Linked DNA regions of Spartinivicinus poritis. The protein of the gene in region 2 binds, or shares a complex with, the protein of the main gene of each other region. Links are inferred from orthologs where the notes say so. Each region holds a gene or a part of one and is shown on either strand. Other genes may lie near its edges. The genes, in order: accD and accA.

What was found.
Region 1: the proteins of accA (region 2) and accD are in contact, whole or in part, in a solved structure (PDB 8UXZ), measured with the Escherichia coli proteins. The link is inferred for Spartinivicinus poritis from one-to-one orthologs.

The regions. Positions count from the first base shown.
Region 1 is NZ_JAPMOU010000003.1:242,863-250,401, reverse strand. What follows is about bases 4,776-7,539. They hold accD (acetyl-CoA carboxylase, carboxyltransferase subunit beta), read left to right. Parts: upstream 4,776-5,529; coding sequence 5,530-6,549; downstream 6,550-7,539. Other genes in these bases: folC (bifunctional tetrahydrofolate synthase/dihydrofolate synthase), read left to right, coding at 6,539-7,539; trpA (tryptophan synthase subunit alpha), read left to right, coding at 4,776-5,357. Outside these bases: ORQ98_RS04120 (FimV/HubP family polar landmark protein), read left to right, coding at 1-1,658; tRNA pseudouridine(38-40) synthase TruA, read left to right, coding at 1,810-2,670; ORQ98_RS04110 (phosphoribosylanthranilate isomerase), read left to right, coding at 2,709-3,347; trpB (tryptophan synthase subunit beta), read left to right, coding at 3,325-4,548; more of trpA, read left to right, coding at 4,560-4,775.
Region 2 is NZ_JAPMOU010000001.1:44,863-52,422, forward strand. What follows is about bases 1,745-4,529. They hold accA (acetyl-CoA carboxylase carboxyl transferase subunit alpha), read right to left. Parts: upstream 3,726-4,529; coding sequence 2,763-3,725; downstream 1,745-2,762. Other genes in these bases: tilS (tRNA lysidine(34) synthetase TilS), read right to left, coding at 1,745-2,664; dnaE (DNA polymerase III subunit alpha), read right to left, coding at 3,860-4,529. Also shown: ORQ98_RS00240 (CTP synthase), read right to left, coding at 1-1,064; more of tilS, read right to left, coding at 1,270-1,744; more of dnaE, read right to left, coding at 4,530-7,363. UniProt on the Escherichia coli protein: Component of the acetyl coenzyme A carboxylase (ACC) complex. First, biotin carboxylase catalyzes the carboxylation of biotin on its carrier protein (BCCP) and then the CO(2) group is transferred by the carboxyltransferase to acetyl-CoA to form malonyl-CoA.

The DNA.
Region 1 (7,539 bases), on a different replicon or contig from region 2:
AACCTAAGCCTGAGCAGGGTATTATTGACCAGGTACTTGCGAGCCCTGTGTTATTGGGAACTGTGGGTGGCGTTATTGTCGCATTAGTTGGAGGGCTATTCCTCTGGTCTAGGCGGCGAGCACAAGAAGATGAAGAGTTTTACGAGGAGTTTGAGGAGGAAGGCCTGGGGGAGGACCAAACCGTCGTTAGCGGAGTGAGCGGCGGTGGTGCTGAAGAAGCATTGGAAGTGGCAGAGGAAGAGCCGACAGAACCTGTAACACCGCAAACAGCAGATCCTATGGGTGAAGCTGATATTTATATTGCCTACGGGCGCTTCTCTGAAGCAGAGCAGTTGTTACGCAATGCAATCAATGATGAGCCTTCTCGTAGTGACTTACGGGTGAAGCTGCTGGAAGTCTATGCCGAAATGCAAGATGCTAATGCGTTTAGCCAAGAGCTACAGGAGTTGCATGAGCTGGCTGATCAAGGGGCTATTCAGCAGGCAGAAGCACTAAAAGCAAAGTTTGGTGATGCGCTGGCACCAGCAGCACCCAGAATTGCGGCTGAGGAAGTAGATGAGTTTGCTGGCTTAGAGCAAGAGCTGACTGATGACACCTTAACAATGGATGATCTTGATGAAAGCTTATCCCTTGATGATTTGGACTTGGAGGGTGAGCTTAATCAACAGTCTGTTACTGCTGAGGCAGATGAGCTAAGTCTGGATGATTTAGAAACGAGTCTAGATGCAGAGCTTGAAAGTGAAGAGTTTGGTTTAGACCTTGGCAGCCTGGAAGAAGGCATGGAAGAGCCAGCTGCACTTGAAGAAGAGCTTGATCTTGAATTAAGCCTAGATGATGAAGTTGCCTCTGAAGAGGTGGCAGAGAGTCTTGATGAGCTGTCTTTAGATTTGGAGTCAACAGCGGAAGCTGAAGCTGAGACAGAAGATCTCGAAAAAGCCTTAGAGCTTGATCTGAGTGACTTGGAAGAAGAGCTGCCTACAGAAGAAGAGTTTAGCTTGGATGATGAGTTGAGCCTGGATATGGAGTCAACCTCAACTGAGCTGGAAGAGAGTTTGGAAACCTCACTGGATGATCTCGAGCTTGATTTGAGTGAGGATGCACTTGATCTGGAGGAGCCTGCAGCAATAGAAGAGCCTGCAGCGGAGGTAGCAAAAGCACCTGAGCCTCCTGTTGAGCAGTCAGCCCCACCAGAAACGCTAACTAAGGCTGAAAATGTAGAGCTTTCTGAAGAAGAGGAAGCCTTTATCTTAGACTCTGATGCAATGGAAGATAACCTGGCTGATTTAGATGCAGCCACTGAAAGCCTGGCAGCTGAGTTGGCAATTGATGATTTGGATATGGATGATGATATGGATGTAACTGCTGAAGCTCCAGTTACAAGGCCTGCACCTGTGGAGGATCATGGTACTGCAACAGCTGTCGCTGAGCCTAAAGTACAAGCGAAGCCGGCAGTCGCAAAAGCGCCTGCTGCTGGCCAAGAACAGGATTATGAGTTCTTGGCTGATGCTGACGAAGCGGCTACTAAGCTTGACTTAGCCCGTGCCTATATTGATATGGGTGACCAGGATGGTGCTCGGGATATTTTGGATGAGGTCATGTCTGAAGGTAATGATGTGCAGAAAAAAGAAGCGCAGGGACTTTTGGATAGCATGGACTAGCAATAACCATTACTATTTCCCCTCACCCCAGCCCTCTCCCAGGGTGTCGCAAAAGTGCTTCAAATCAAGTCCCTTCTCCCCCGTGGGGGAGAAGGTTAGGATGAGGGGGTTAAAAATAGATGGTGGGTAGTAAATCAGATAGTAGGGAGTAATGACTCAGGTGCAATCCCATGATTCAGCCGCTGATCGGCAGCCAGCGACTGAAGCGGTTCAACGCTTTGCTGCCAGCATCGAATACGATGGTTCCCATTATCATGGCTGGCAAGCCCAGCGCTCAGGTATCAAAACCGTTCAACGTGCAGTAGAGGCTGCTATCAGCGAAGTGGCTGATCATCCACTAACGGTGATCTGTGCAGGACGGACGGATACTGGAGTACATGGTTGTAATCAAATCATCCACTTTGACAGCTCGGCGAAGCGCTCTGAACGGAGCTGGGTATTTGGCGCCAATAGTAACCTTCCTAATGATATCTCAGTACGCTGGGTTAAACCGGTGGATGATAGTTTCCATGCCCGTTTTAGTGCAGTGTATCGCCGCTATCGCTATGTCATTCTAAATACCCCAGTGCGACCTGCCCACTTACCCAAAGGGGTGACCTGGAACTATCGGCCGCTCGATGTGACCTTGATGAGTGAGGCTGCTCAAGCTTTAAAAGGCGAGCATGACTTTAGCTCGTTTCGGGCTATCGGCTGTCAGGCCAAGTCTCCGGTGAAGACGATTCAGCATTTTCGGGTGGAGCGCTTTGGTGACTTAATTGTTATTGATGTAAAAGCCAATGCATTTTTACACCATATGGTGCGTAATATTGCCGGGGTACTCATGGCTATTGGTTGTGGCAAACGTCCTGTTGGTTGGGTTGAAGAGGTATTAACCGCCCGTGATCGAACTCAGGGGGGAGTCACTGCGCCACCCTATGGCTTATATTTTGTTGATGTAGGCTATCCAGAACAATTTGATTTACCTTCCCCTCCCTTAGGCCCATACTTTCTATCACCCTGGCTAGCAGACTAATCTAGCTTAGTTTTGAATAACTTGGTTTTGAGTTGTATATGAATCAACGTGTACGGGTAAAAATTTGTGGTATCACTCGGGTGGTGGATGCTGAGGCCGTGGTGAATGCCGGTGCTGATGCCATAGGCCTAGTGTTTTATGAGCAAAGCCCAAGAGCGGTGAATATCCAACAGGCGGCTGCAATCGCAGCGAGCTTGTCTCCATTTATTACGACAGTTGGCCTGTTTGTGAATGCAGCAACAGAATTTGTACAACAAGTGTTAACTGAAGTGCCATTGGGATTACTGCAATTTCATGGTGATGAGTCAGAAGCTTTTTGTCAGCAATTCAATAAACCTTATATAAAAGCCCTTCGAGTGCGAGAAGGGATGGATATTAACCGTATTATCGGGCAGTATAAGTCGGCGGCAGGTATCTTATTAGATAGTTACCGCCCCGGTATTCCAGGTGGAACCGGTGAAACTTTTAATTGGCAGTGTATTCCTGCTCATCCCAGCAAACCGATTATTCTTGCCGGTGGCTTATCCGCTGATAATGTGGCAATGGCTATTCAACAGGTAAAACCTTTTGCTGTGGATGTGAGTGGCGGGGTGGAGCAAGCAAAAGGTATTAAGGATCCTGCCAAAATTAATGCGTTTATTCGAGAGGTTGCCAGTGTCTCAACAATACAGTGTTGAAGATCTATTAAAACTACCCGACAGCCGTGGTCATTTTGGGCCTTACGGTGGTCGTTTTGTATCTGAAACCTTGATGGCGGCATTAGCTGAGTTAGAAGAAACTTACCACAAATTGTGGCGAGACCCAGACTTTCAGGCAGAGTTTGATAAAGACCTAGCTCACTATGTTGGTCGTCCATCTCCACTGTATTTTGCTGAGCGATGGTCCAAGCACCTGGGTGGTGCGCAAATTTATTTAAAGCGTGAAGACTTAAATCATACTGGTGCCCATAAGGTGAATAACACCATTGGCCAGGCACTACTGGCTAAGCATATGGGGAAGCCTCGGGTGATTGCTGAAACCGGAGCTGGCCAGCATGGCGTTGCTTCAGCAACCGTAGCTGCTCGCCTGGGCTTAGAGTGTCATGTCTATATGGGTGCTGAAGACGTTAAACGACAATCGTTGAATGTGTATCGGATGTCGCTACTGGGTGCTGAAGTGATTCCTGTTGAGTCTGGCTCTCGTACCCTAAAAGATGCTTTAAATGAAGCCATGCGTGACTGGGTGACCAATGTAGATAATACCTTTTATATTATTGGTACTGTGGCCGGGCCCCACCCTTATCCTCAAATGGTCCGTGATTTTCAGTCAGTCATTGGCCGTGAAGCGCGTAGTCAATGTCTTGAGCAAACAGGTAAATTACCCGATAGCATTGTGGCTTGTGTCGGGGGTGGCTCTAATGCGATTGGGTTGTTTTATCCCTTTATTGGTGATACCTCCGTTAATATTATTGGAGTAGAGGCAGCTGGTGAAGGCTTGGCCACTGGTCGTCATGCAGCACCTTTATGTGCTGGTAAACCAGGGGTATTGCACGGCAACCGCACATATTTAATGGAAGATGATGCAGGCCAGATCATTCACACTCACTCTATTTCGGCAGGTTTAGACTATCCTGGCGTAGGGCCTGAGCATGCTTGGTTAAAAGATACTGGCCGAGCAGAATATGTGGCGGTTACTGACCAGGAGGCATTAGCCGCATTTCATAGTTTGACTCGTATGGAAGGGATTATCCCTGCTTTAGAAAGTAGTCATGCGTTAGCTTATGTCGAAAAGCTAGCACCCACGATGGCAAATGATCAAGTCATTGTGGTCAATTTATCAGGCCGTGGCGATAAAGATATTCATACCGTAGCGGCAATTGATGGCGTGGACTGGAGCTAACGGGGCGAACAATGAGTCGAATACAATCTTGTTTTGAACAACTGAAAAACACACAGCGGAAGGCGTTGATTCCTTATGTGACCGCTGGTGATAATTCACCCCAGCTGACTGTGCCGTTAATGCATGCAATGGTGGAAGCGGGGGCTAACATTATTGAGCTTGGGGTCCCCTTTTCTGACCCCATGGCTGATGGGCCTGTTATTCAGCAGGCTTGCGAGAGAGCACTATCCCATGGCGTTACGCTGTCAAACGTGTTGGCAATGGTGGCTGAGTTTCGCCAACAGGATAATCAAACGCCTGTTGTATTAATGGGATATCTCAATCCAGTTGAAGTGATGGGCTATCAAGTATTTGCTGAAGCTGCTGCTGAAGCGGGTGTCGATGGCGTCTTAACCGTGGACTTACCACCAGAAGAGGCTGGCCCGTTGGCTGAACAGCTAAAAGCAAAAGATATAGATACTATTTATCTATTAGCCCCTACGACAGCAGAAGCCAGAATTAAAACCATTTGTGATAGTGCCTCTGGGTTTATTTATTATGTGTCCTTAAAAGGTGTCACTGGGGCTGCTACCCTTGATGTCGATGCGGTCAACAGTCAACTAGCAAGGATTCGACAATATACTCAGTTACCTGTGGGTGTTGGGTTTGGTATTCGAGATGCGGAAACGGCCAGGGCGATTGCTCAAACGGCTGATGCAGTGGTGGTGGGCAGTGCAATTGTGAAAAAAATTGCTGCTGGCAATAATGATCAAACTACCATTGCTGCGGTTAAAGAGCTACTAGGCTCTATTCGTCAGGCAATTGATTAATAGGTTTTGTTTGGTGTTTGCCCTTAGCAGAATCTTGGAGCAAACGTCAATAGATCTTATATAGGGTTTTATCGTATTTTTTGTTTGTAGCGGAAGTGCTAGGGTATTGCCCCAGAATATTCATAGGGGTTCTGCATTAGCACCTCCGCTTTGTTATTTTAGGTAGCAACTTATGGCTAATTGGTTATTAGATAAATTTAATCTGCCGTCTTTGTCTGGTTCGAAAAAACACAGTAATGTACCAGAAGGGCTGTGGAAAAAGTGCGTCAAGTGTGGGGCAATTTTGTATCAGCCAAAGCTTGAAGAAAATCTCGATGTGTGTCCAAAATGTGACCACCATATGCGGATTTCTGCTAGAACGCGTTTAGATTACTTTTTAGATCCAGAAAATCGTGAGGAAATTGCGGCAGATTTAGAGCCGGAAGATCGCCTGAAATTCAGAGATAGCAAAAAATATAAAGACCGGTTAAATGCTGCACAAAAACAAACCGGGCAAAAAGATGCGTTATTAGCCATGAAAGGTACTGTTAAAGGTGTACCCGTGGCTACAGTAGCCTTTGAGTTTTCCTTTATGGGCGGCTCAATGGGGTCAGTAGTGGGAGAGAAATTTGTTCAAGCGGTGAATGTCTGTTTGGAGCAACGTTGCGCTTTAGTGTGTTTTGCGGCCAGCGGTGGGGCGCGGATGCAGGAAGCGTTATTTTCTTTAATGCAAATGGCAAAAACCAGTGCTGCGCTTGAAAAACTGAAAGCCGCAGGCCTGCCTTTTATTTCTGTTTTGACTGATCCAGTTTATGGTGGGGTTTCTGCCAGTTTAGCCATGTTGGGTGATATTAATATTGCTGAGCCAAATGCACTGATTGGCTTTGCTGGTCCTCGAGTCATTGAGCAAACGGTTCGGGAAAAATTACCTGAAGGCTTTCAACGCAGTGAGTTTTTATTAGAACATGGCACCGTTGATATGATTTTACAACGAAGCCAGCTTCGTGACCGGATTGCTTCCTTACTGGAAAAAATGACCTTTTATTTTACTGCAGAAATTGCTGCGAATGAGGTGGCAGAAGAAGAGACGACAGCTGTTGCCGATCAGGCGCAGAGTGATGACGCGAGTGAAACCAGCGAGCCAGCTGCTGAAGCAAATACAGAGAATACTGAAGAGCAGCCACCTGCAACAGAACCAAAAAATGAGGTGTAAACAATTAACTGAGTGGCTCTCTTGGTTAGAGAGCCTTCACCCTACCGAAATTGATCTTGGTTTAACGCGCATTCAACAGGTTTTTACCCAACTTAATCCAGCTAAACTTGGCAAATGGGTGATTACGGTTGCAGGTACTAATGGCAAAGGCAGTACTATTGCCATGTTGCAGGCGATTTTACAACAGGCGGGTTACCGAGTTGGGGTATATACCTCTCCTCACTTTTTACACTATAACGAACGAGTGGTGATTGAGGGGCAGCCGGTATCCGATAGCCAGTTAATAGAAGCATTCCATGCGGTTGACTTAGCCAGGAAAGAGACTTCTCTAACTTACTTTGAGTTTGGCACTTTGGCAGCTTTTTGGTTGTTTCAGCAACAGCCGTTAGATGTTGTATTGCTTGAAGTGGGGTTAGGGGGGCGGTTGGATGCAGTCAATATTATTGATCCGGATATTGCTGTAGTGACTAGTATTGGCCTGGACCATGAAAGCTTTTTAGGTAATGACTTAAATACAATTGCCTGGGAAAAAACCGGTATCGCTCGGCCAGATGCGCCATTGATCTATGGTGATGAAACCCTTTACCCGTCAGTTATCCAGCGAGCTGAAGCCGAGCAGTTTCAGCTGTTGGTTAAAGGTAAGGACTTTATTGCTGAACAACAAGCTAATACCTGGGTATTTAAAGGTAAAACAAATATCGATAGGGCTGGAAAAGTCGTTGATTGTGAAATACCTGGTTTGCCTTATCCTTCGCTGCCCTTTACCAATGCACTAACTGTCTTGCAAACCCTGCAACAGTTGCCTTTATCAATACCGTATGAAGCCATAGTGAATGGCTTAATGAGTGCTAGACTATTAGGCCGCTTGCAAGTAGAGCAAGTCAGGATTAAAGGTAAGCCGGTTCGATTGATTTTAGATGTTGCCCATAACCCCGCTGCGGCAGAAATGATCGCACAGCGTTTGCAACAAACTTATCAAGCAAGGCGAGC
Region 2 (7,560 bases):
CGCTGACCAAAGCCACCTGGTACCAAGATACCATCTACCTTAGCCAAAGCATCCAAGCCCTCAGTTTCTAGCTGCTCAGAGTCAATATAAACCAGCTTCACCTTGGTGTGGGTTTTCAGCCCCGCATGTTTCATCGCTTCAATCAGTGACTTGTAAGCATCAAGCAGGTCCATATACTTGCCAATCATCGCTATTGTCACTTCATGCGCTGAACTGGCTTCATCCTCAACGACAGCATCCCATTCACTTAAGTCAGCAGGCTGACAGTCCATGCGAAAGCGGTCAACAATAATGTCATCTAACCCCTGCTTATGCAGCATACGAGGGATTTTATAAATAGAGTCTGCATCTTCTAAAGCAATGACCGCACGCTCTTCTACGTTGGTAAACAGCGCAATTTTACGTCGAGAGCCTGAGTCAATATGATGATCAGAACGACACACCAAAATATCAGGTTGCAAGCCTATGGAACGTAGTTCTTTTACAGAGTGTTGAGTGGGTTTGGTTTTAGTTTCACCCGCAGTCGCAATATACGGCACTAGGGTTAAATGCATTAGCAAAGCTCGGTTCTGGCCTAGCTCCACTTTCAACTGACGGATGGCTTCTAGAAATGGTTGAGATTCGATATCGCCTACAGTGCCGCCAATCTCAACTAACGCAATATCCGCATCACCTGCACCTTTGATGACTCTCCGCTTTATTTCATCAGTGATATGGGGAATCACTTGCACTGTGCCCCCCAGATAATCACCGCGCCGCTCTTTACGCAGGACGTCCTGATAAATACGACCAGTGGTAAAGTTATTGTCACGCGTCATAGTAGTTCGAATAAAGCGCTCGTAATGCCCCAGATCCAAATCAGTTTCAGCACCATCTTCCGTAACAAATACCTCACCATGCTGATAAGGGCTCATTGTTCCCGGATCGACATTAATATAGGGGTCTAGTTTGAGCATCGTGACATTTAAACCACGAGCTTCCAATATGGCCGCCAGAGATGCTGACGCGATGCCTTTTCCCAATGAAGAAACAACACCACCAGTGACGAATATGTAGCGCGTCATGAAAAACCTGCAGAAGTTAGTTAATGTTAGCGGTTTATGACCATTAGATGTGGAAGGTTGACTGGTCATCACAAGATGGGACGTCAGAATACCAGAATCTACCTACAACCTCAATTTATCGTTTTTTAGCCGAAGCTGTTCGAAGGTGCCACAAAAGCTTGAGGACAGGGAGTCGCTCATTGCTTTATAGTTTCTTTAGATTGCACTATCTAACTAATGGTGAAAAAAGCTCCCATTGAAAAGACAGACTCAACTCCCCGTCTTCACAAGCAAAGGCTTGATTAACCAGCAGGCCCGGAATCGCCACTAACTCACTACCGACAACCAATAATGGCCAGCGCTCTCGCAACCAAGGGGGAATTTGATACTCCTGAAACCAACGCTTTAACGTTTTACGCCCTTGGCGACCCGGTATAGCAAACTTATCTATATTTAACTGCTCACGATAGGCGACTTTCAGGGTTTTACCCTTCAACTTAGCTGCACTGACTTCACCCCCTGACTGATAGCAAAACAGCTGGCCATTTCCCACTAAATCAATGGTTTCATGCTTCTGCCAACCCCACTCCACCTGTTGGGTGGTGGGTAACCATCTAGCCAAGCTCTCAGGCAAGAAAAATAAGCCGTCTTGAAAACACCTCAATGCTCCAAAACCGTCACCACTACCAACGACAATTGTTGGCATTGCATCCTCTGCTGCCATTAGCAAAGAGTTTTCAACCTCCAATAGCAGCGGCCGGGTGATATTAATATCTACACGTTTTAGCCAGTAGCGGATTAAGTTATGCCGCCTGGGTGAAGATAACTGTAGTAGCTGTTGGCAGCTGAGCGGCTGAACCAATAATCCCTTACTCCAGTGTGCAGGTGGGCTAACCTGTGCAGCCTGATAATCTAGCTGGGCCATATCCTCAAGAATACTGGCTGCATCCTGACAATGCTCTTTAGTGCCGATTAACTGACGATATAAATTCGGCCAGTGACATTCCAGTTTAGGTAAAATCTCATGACGCAAAAAGTTACGACTAAAATCCAATGTCTTATTAGACTCATCTTCCACCCAGATTAATTGATGCTGCTCGGCGTAATGCAGTAAGTCAGTTTTGGTATATTCTAACAAAGGCCGGAATAGGCGGGCTTTACCAATCATACGACTGTTGGGCATCCCAGCTAAACCTGAAACACCAGAGCTACGACAAAAGCGGAATAACAATGTTTCCAGCTGATCTTGCAGATGATGACCTAACAACAATACATCAGTTGCCTCTAAAAACACTTCAAAAGCCTGATATCTCTTCGCCCTTGCAGCTTCCTCAACACCTTTACCTGTAGATTTAACCTCAACTTGTTTTGCAACAAAATCACAGCCCAATTGAATAGCTAGCCTTTGGCAATGGTTCTGCCACTGCTTGGCATTAGGGCTTAAATTATGATTAATGTGAAATGCTATCACTGGTAATTGATGCTGCGCAGCGTACTGACAGGTTAAATCCAGTAACACTGTCGAGTCCAACCCACCACTGAACGCTACTACTAGTCGTGTGGGAGTATAGTCAGCTAATAATCGTTCCAAGTTTTGGCAGTATAGCTGTGGCAGGTCCATGAAAGGTTATACGCTATCAGTTCAACAAAAGGACAATACTAAAAAGCCGACTAAATAGTCGGCTTTTTGTTAGAAAACGGGTTCAGCTTTAATATCAATTACTGGCCAAACGAACCATACGACATCAAGCGCTTGTACCGTAAATCCAACAGTTCATCAGTTGAGTGACGCTTTAGTACGTCCAGCTCTTTAATCAGTGATTCTTTAATACTGGCGGCCATCTGTACAGGATCCCGGTGGGCACCGCCTAACGGTTCTGGAATCAGCCGATCAACAAAACCAAGTTCTAGTAAACGGTCAGCGGTAATCCCCATTGCCTCTGCAGCATCAGCGGCTTTTTCAGCACTTTTCCATAAAATAGACGCACAGCCTTCTGGAGATATCACCGAATAAGTAGAGTATTGCAGCATCATGAGATGATCACATACACCAACTGCCAATGCACCACCTGAGCCCCCTTCTCCGATCACTGTGGAAATAATAGGTGCTTTCAAACGGGACATGACCGCCAGGTTATAAGCAATTGCTTCACTTTGACCACGCTCTTCCGCATCAATACCAGGGTATGCGCCTGGCGTATCGATAAACGTCAATACAGGTATTTTAAACCGCTCAGCTAACTCCATTAGCCGGCAAGCTTTTCGATAGCCTTCTGGTTTAGGCATACCAAAATTGCGGCGAACTTTTTCTTTAACATCACGGCCTTTTTGATGACCAATAATCATCACTGGCTGATTTTCCAGTTTACCAATACCACCTACTATCGACTGGTCATCTGCAAACTTACGATCGCCATGTAATTCGTCAAAGTCATTAAAAATATGCTCAACATAATCAAAAGTATATGGCCGCTGAGGGTGACGAGCGATTTGTGCTCGCTGCCAAGCGGTTAGCTTGCTGAAAACCTGCTGAGTTAGCGACTTACTTTTAGTCTTAAGCTTTTCTATTTCCTCAGCAATATCAATATCATAACTGCTGTTCTGCTCAGTTGAACTGAGACTTTCTATTTTGGCTTCCAGCTCTGCAATCGGCTGCTCAAAATCTAGGTATTGGGGGTTCATAGTCGTAATTCTTGCCTTACTATTACGGTGGCTGCTAACGGATTATGCCCAACTAAAAAGGAGCATAAGATACGTGATTGTGACTACTTAGTCGAGTGCAGTGACACAATAGACCTGTTTTATCATTTAACAAATTATCTATACTGCAACTCAACTGAATTTTTTCCATACTGTTTCTTCAACGCTTGAATAAGCTCATCAGTTGGGGCTACACGCCATTGATCAGCCAATATCAATTTAGCCTTAGCATCATGTTTTTGGTATTCAATGGTAACAGGTAGCTGCCCCTTATACTCTGCCAGTAGGGTAGCTAAGTTTTCTACAAAGTCTCGCTTAAAAGTTTGCTCCGGAATTACTAACTGAAGCTGTCGTGCATATTTACTGCGTGCTTCCGTTAAATTAGCTAATGACTTAGCGCGCACTTTCAAGTTATTAGTGTAGTCATCATGACTTACCTCACCCTCCACAATAACCAGTGCATCTTTTTCCAGCTGTTGCTGATACTGTTCAAATTGATCTGAAAATACAGAAACTTCAATTCTTGCAGTACGATCATCCAAAGTGATAAAAGCCATTTTCTGGCCACGCTTGTTACGCATGACTCGCAAAGCAACAATTAATCCTGCGATGTATTGGCTTTCTCGGGCCGGCCGTAAATCAACAATGCGGTTTCTAATAATGTGCTTAATTTCAGACTCATACTGATCTATGGGGTGGCCAGTTAAATACAGCCCAAGCGTTTCTTTTTCTCCTACCAAACGCTGGTTATCAGGCCACTCATAGGCGTTATAGTAATATTCATAACAGTCTTGCTCCGTTTCAGCCATCAGCTCCCCAAACAAGTCACCATGACCACTATCTTGGCTTTTTGCCTCTTGATCAGCTGCTTTTAACGCATCTTCCATAGCAGCAAACAAGACCGCTCGATTCTTACCAAGAAATGCCATTTTCTGATATTGAGCTGGGCCCAGCCGGTCTAAAGCCCCTGAGCGTACCAGGGCTTCCATCACCCGTTTATTAATTTTTTTACCATCTATGCGTTTACAAAAATCAAATAAATCCTTAAAAGCACCCCCCTCTTTTCGCGCTTCAACGATGGCTTCAATCGGGCCTTCTCCAACCCCTTTAATCGCACCTAAGCCGTAGACGATGTCGTCCTGATCACTCACGGTAAATTTATATTCACTGATATTCACATTGGGTGGTGTAATATTCAGCTTCATCGAGCGGCATTCTTCAATCAGAATCACTACTTTATCAGTGTTATGAATATCTGAAGACAACACCGCAGCCATAAACTCTGCTGGGAAATAGGCTTTCAGCCAGGCTGTTTGATAAGAAACTAGCGCGTAAGCAGCTGAATGAGACTTGTTAAATCCATAGCCTGCAAATTTTTCCATCAAGTCAAAAATATAAGTCGCTTGTTCTGCAGGAATGCTATTGTCTGAAGCACCTTTATTAAATATTTCCCGCTGCTTGGCCATTTCTTCAGGCTTTTTCTTACCCATGGCTCGACGGAGCATGTCAGCCTGACCTAAGGTGTAATTAGCCAGTACCTGAGCAATCTGCATAACCTGTTCCTGATACAGAATGACTCCATAAGTGTTGGATAGTACTGGCTCCAAATCAGGGTGCGGGTATTCTACGGTGGCACGACCATGCTTACGATTAATAAAGTCATCTACCATCCCTGACTGAAGTGGTCCTGGCCGGAATAATGCCACCAACGCAATAATATCTTCAAAACAACTGGGCAGTAGGCGCTTAATCAACTCCTTCATTCCACGGGATTCAAGCTGAAACACGGCAGTTGTCTCTGCTCGCTGCAATAGCTTAAAAACTAATTCATCTGCTAAGTTTATCTGGCTAATATCAATAGGCGCTTCACTTTTAATCGCTCGACGCTTATTAATGGTTTCTAATGCCCAATCAATAATCGTTAGAGTTCTTAGCCCCAAAAAGTCAAACTTAACCAACCCAGCCTGTTCAACATCATCTTTATCAAACTGGGTAACTAAGCCATGGCCTTCCTCATCACAATAAAGGGGGGCAAAGTCTGTGAGCTTAGTTGGCGCTATTACAACTCCACCCGCATGCTTCCCTACATTTCGAGTGGTCCCTTCCAGCTTAAGCGCCATCTCCCAAATTTCTTGGGCAGCTTCATCGCTAGCTAAAAACTCACGAATGGTTTCTTCTTGCTCATAGGCTTTGGATAAAGTCATCCCTACTTCAAAGGGAATCATTTTAGACAGCTTGTCAGCCAATCCATATGACTTGCCCTGCACCCTCGCAACATCTCGCACAACCGCTTTTGCAGCCATAGTACCGAAGGTAATAATTTGGGAAACGGCATCCCGACCATAGTTCTGCGCAACATAATCAATGACCCGGTCCCGGCCATCCATACAGAAGTCAACATCAAAGTCAGGCATGGACACCCGCTCTGGATTCAAAAACCGCTCAAATAGCAAATCATATTCTAACGGGTCAAGGTCAGTAATTTTTTGGGCATAGGCTACCAGCGAGCCTGCACCCGACCCCCTGCCTGGCCCTACCGGAACACCGTTATTTTTCGCCCATTGGATAAAGTCCATCACGATTAGGAAATAACCGGGAAACCCCATCTGTAGGATAATATCCAATTCAAAATTCAGTCGATCAATATACTGCTGGTGCAGGTTTTCATAGTCTGGTGTAGCTGGGTCTAAGGTAATAGCCAACCTTTCTTCAAGCCCTTGATGGGAAAACTCACGGAAAAACTGATCCATGGTTTTCCCTTCTGGCACCGGATATTCTGGCAAAAAATATTTGCCTAGCTGTACCTCAATCGTACAACGTTTGGCAATTTCTACTGTATTGGCCAGTGCTTCTGGAATATCGGCAAATAGCTCTACCATTTCCTCTGGAGAGCGCAAATACTGTTGTTCACTGTACCTTCGTGGACGACGAGGGTCGTCTAATACTCGGCCCTCACCAATACACACCCTTGCTTCATGAGCATCGAAGTCTTCTTGATGTAAAAAACGGACATCATTGGTTGCAACAACAGGACAACAACAAGCTTCAGCAAGCGCCACTGCAGCATGTAAATATTCTTCATCATTTTCACGCCCAGTCCGCTGTAACTCTAAATAAAAACGATCAGGAAAAATCGCCTGCCACTCTTTAACTAATGACTCAGCTTGCTGCTGATGACCAGCCAATAGTGCACAACCAATTTCACTTAGTTTTCCCCCAGAAATGGCTATTAGCCCTGCTGACTTTTGCTTAAGCCAATCCTTTTTGATTATGGCTTTTTCATGATGTTGATTGATTTGATAAGCCTGTGAAATAAGCTCCGTTAAATTACGATAGCCTTCTTTATTTTGTATTAATAATAACATCGGCAATGGAGAAGCACTGGCTTCATCATTTTCCAGCCAAAGATCTGCACCACAGATAGGTTTAATCCCTGAAGCCAGTGCTGCTTTGTAAAACTTAACTAAAGCATATAAATTCATTTGGTCAGTCACAGCAACAGCAGGCATTCCTTTAGCTACTGTTTCAGCAATCAAAGGCTTGATTTTTACAATACCATCAATCAGTGAATATTCTGTATGTAATCGCAGATGAACAAAATTTGGCGCGTTATTAGACATGGAGTCCTCTAAAGCCTAAATGACTAAACATAAAATCTTTTGCGGCTATAATAAGTTTGGCTATGCCAGTTTAATTAATGACCTAGGAGTCACCTGAATACCGTATTTTCACAACATCACAGTTCAGCTATTTTATAAAACCCAAATTTATTTACTAGCCCGAATATTTCTTCTGCTCTCAATGAACCTGTAAGCTC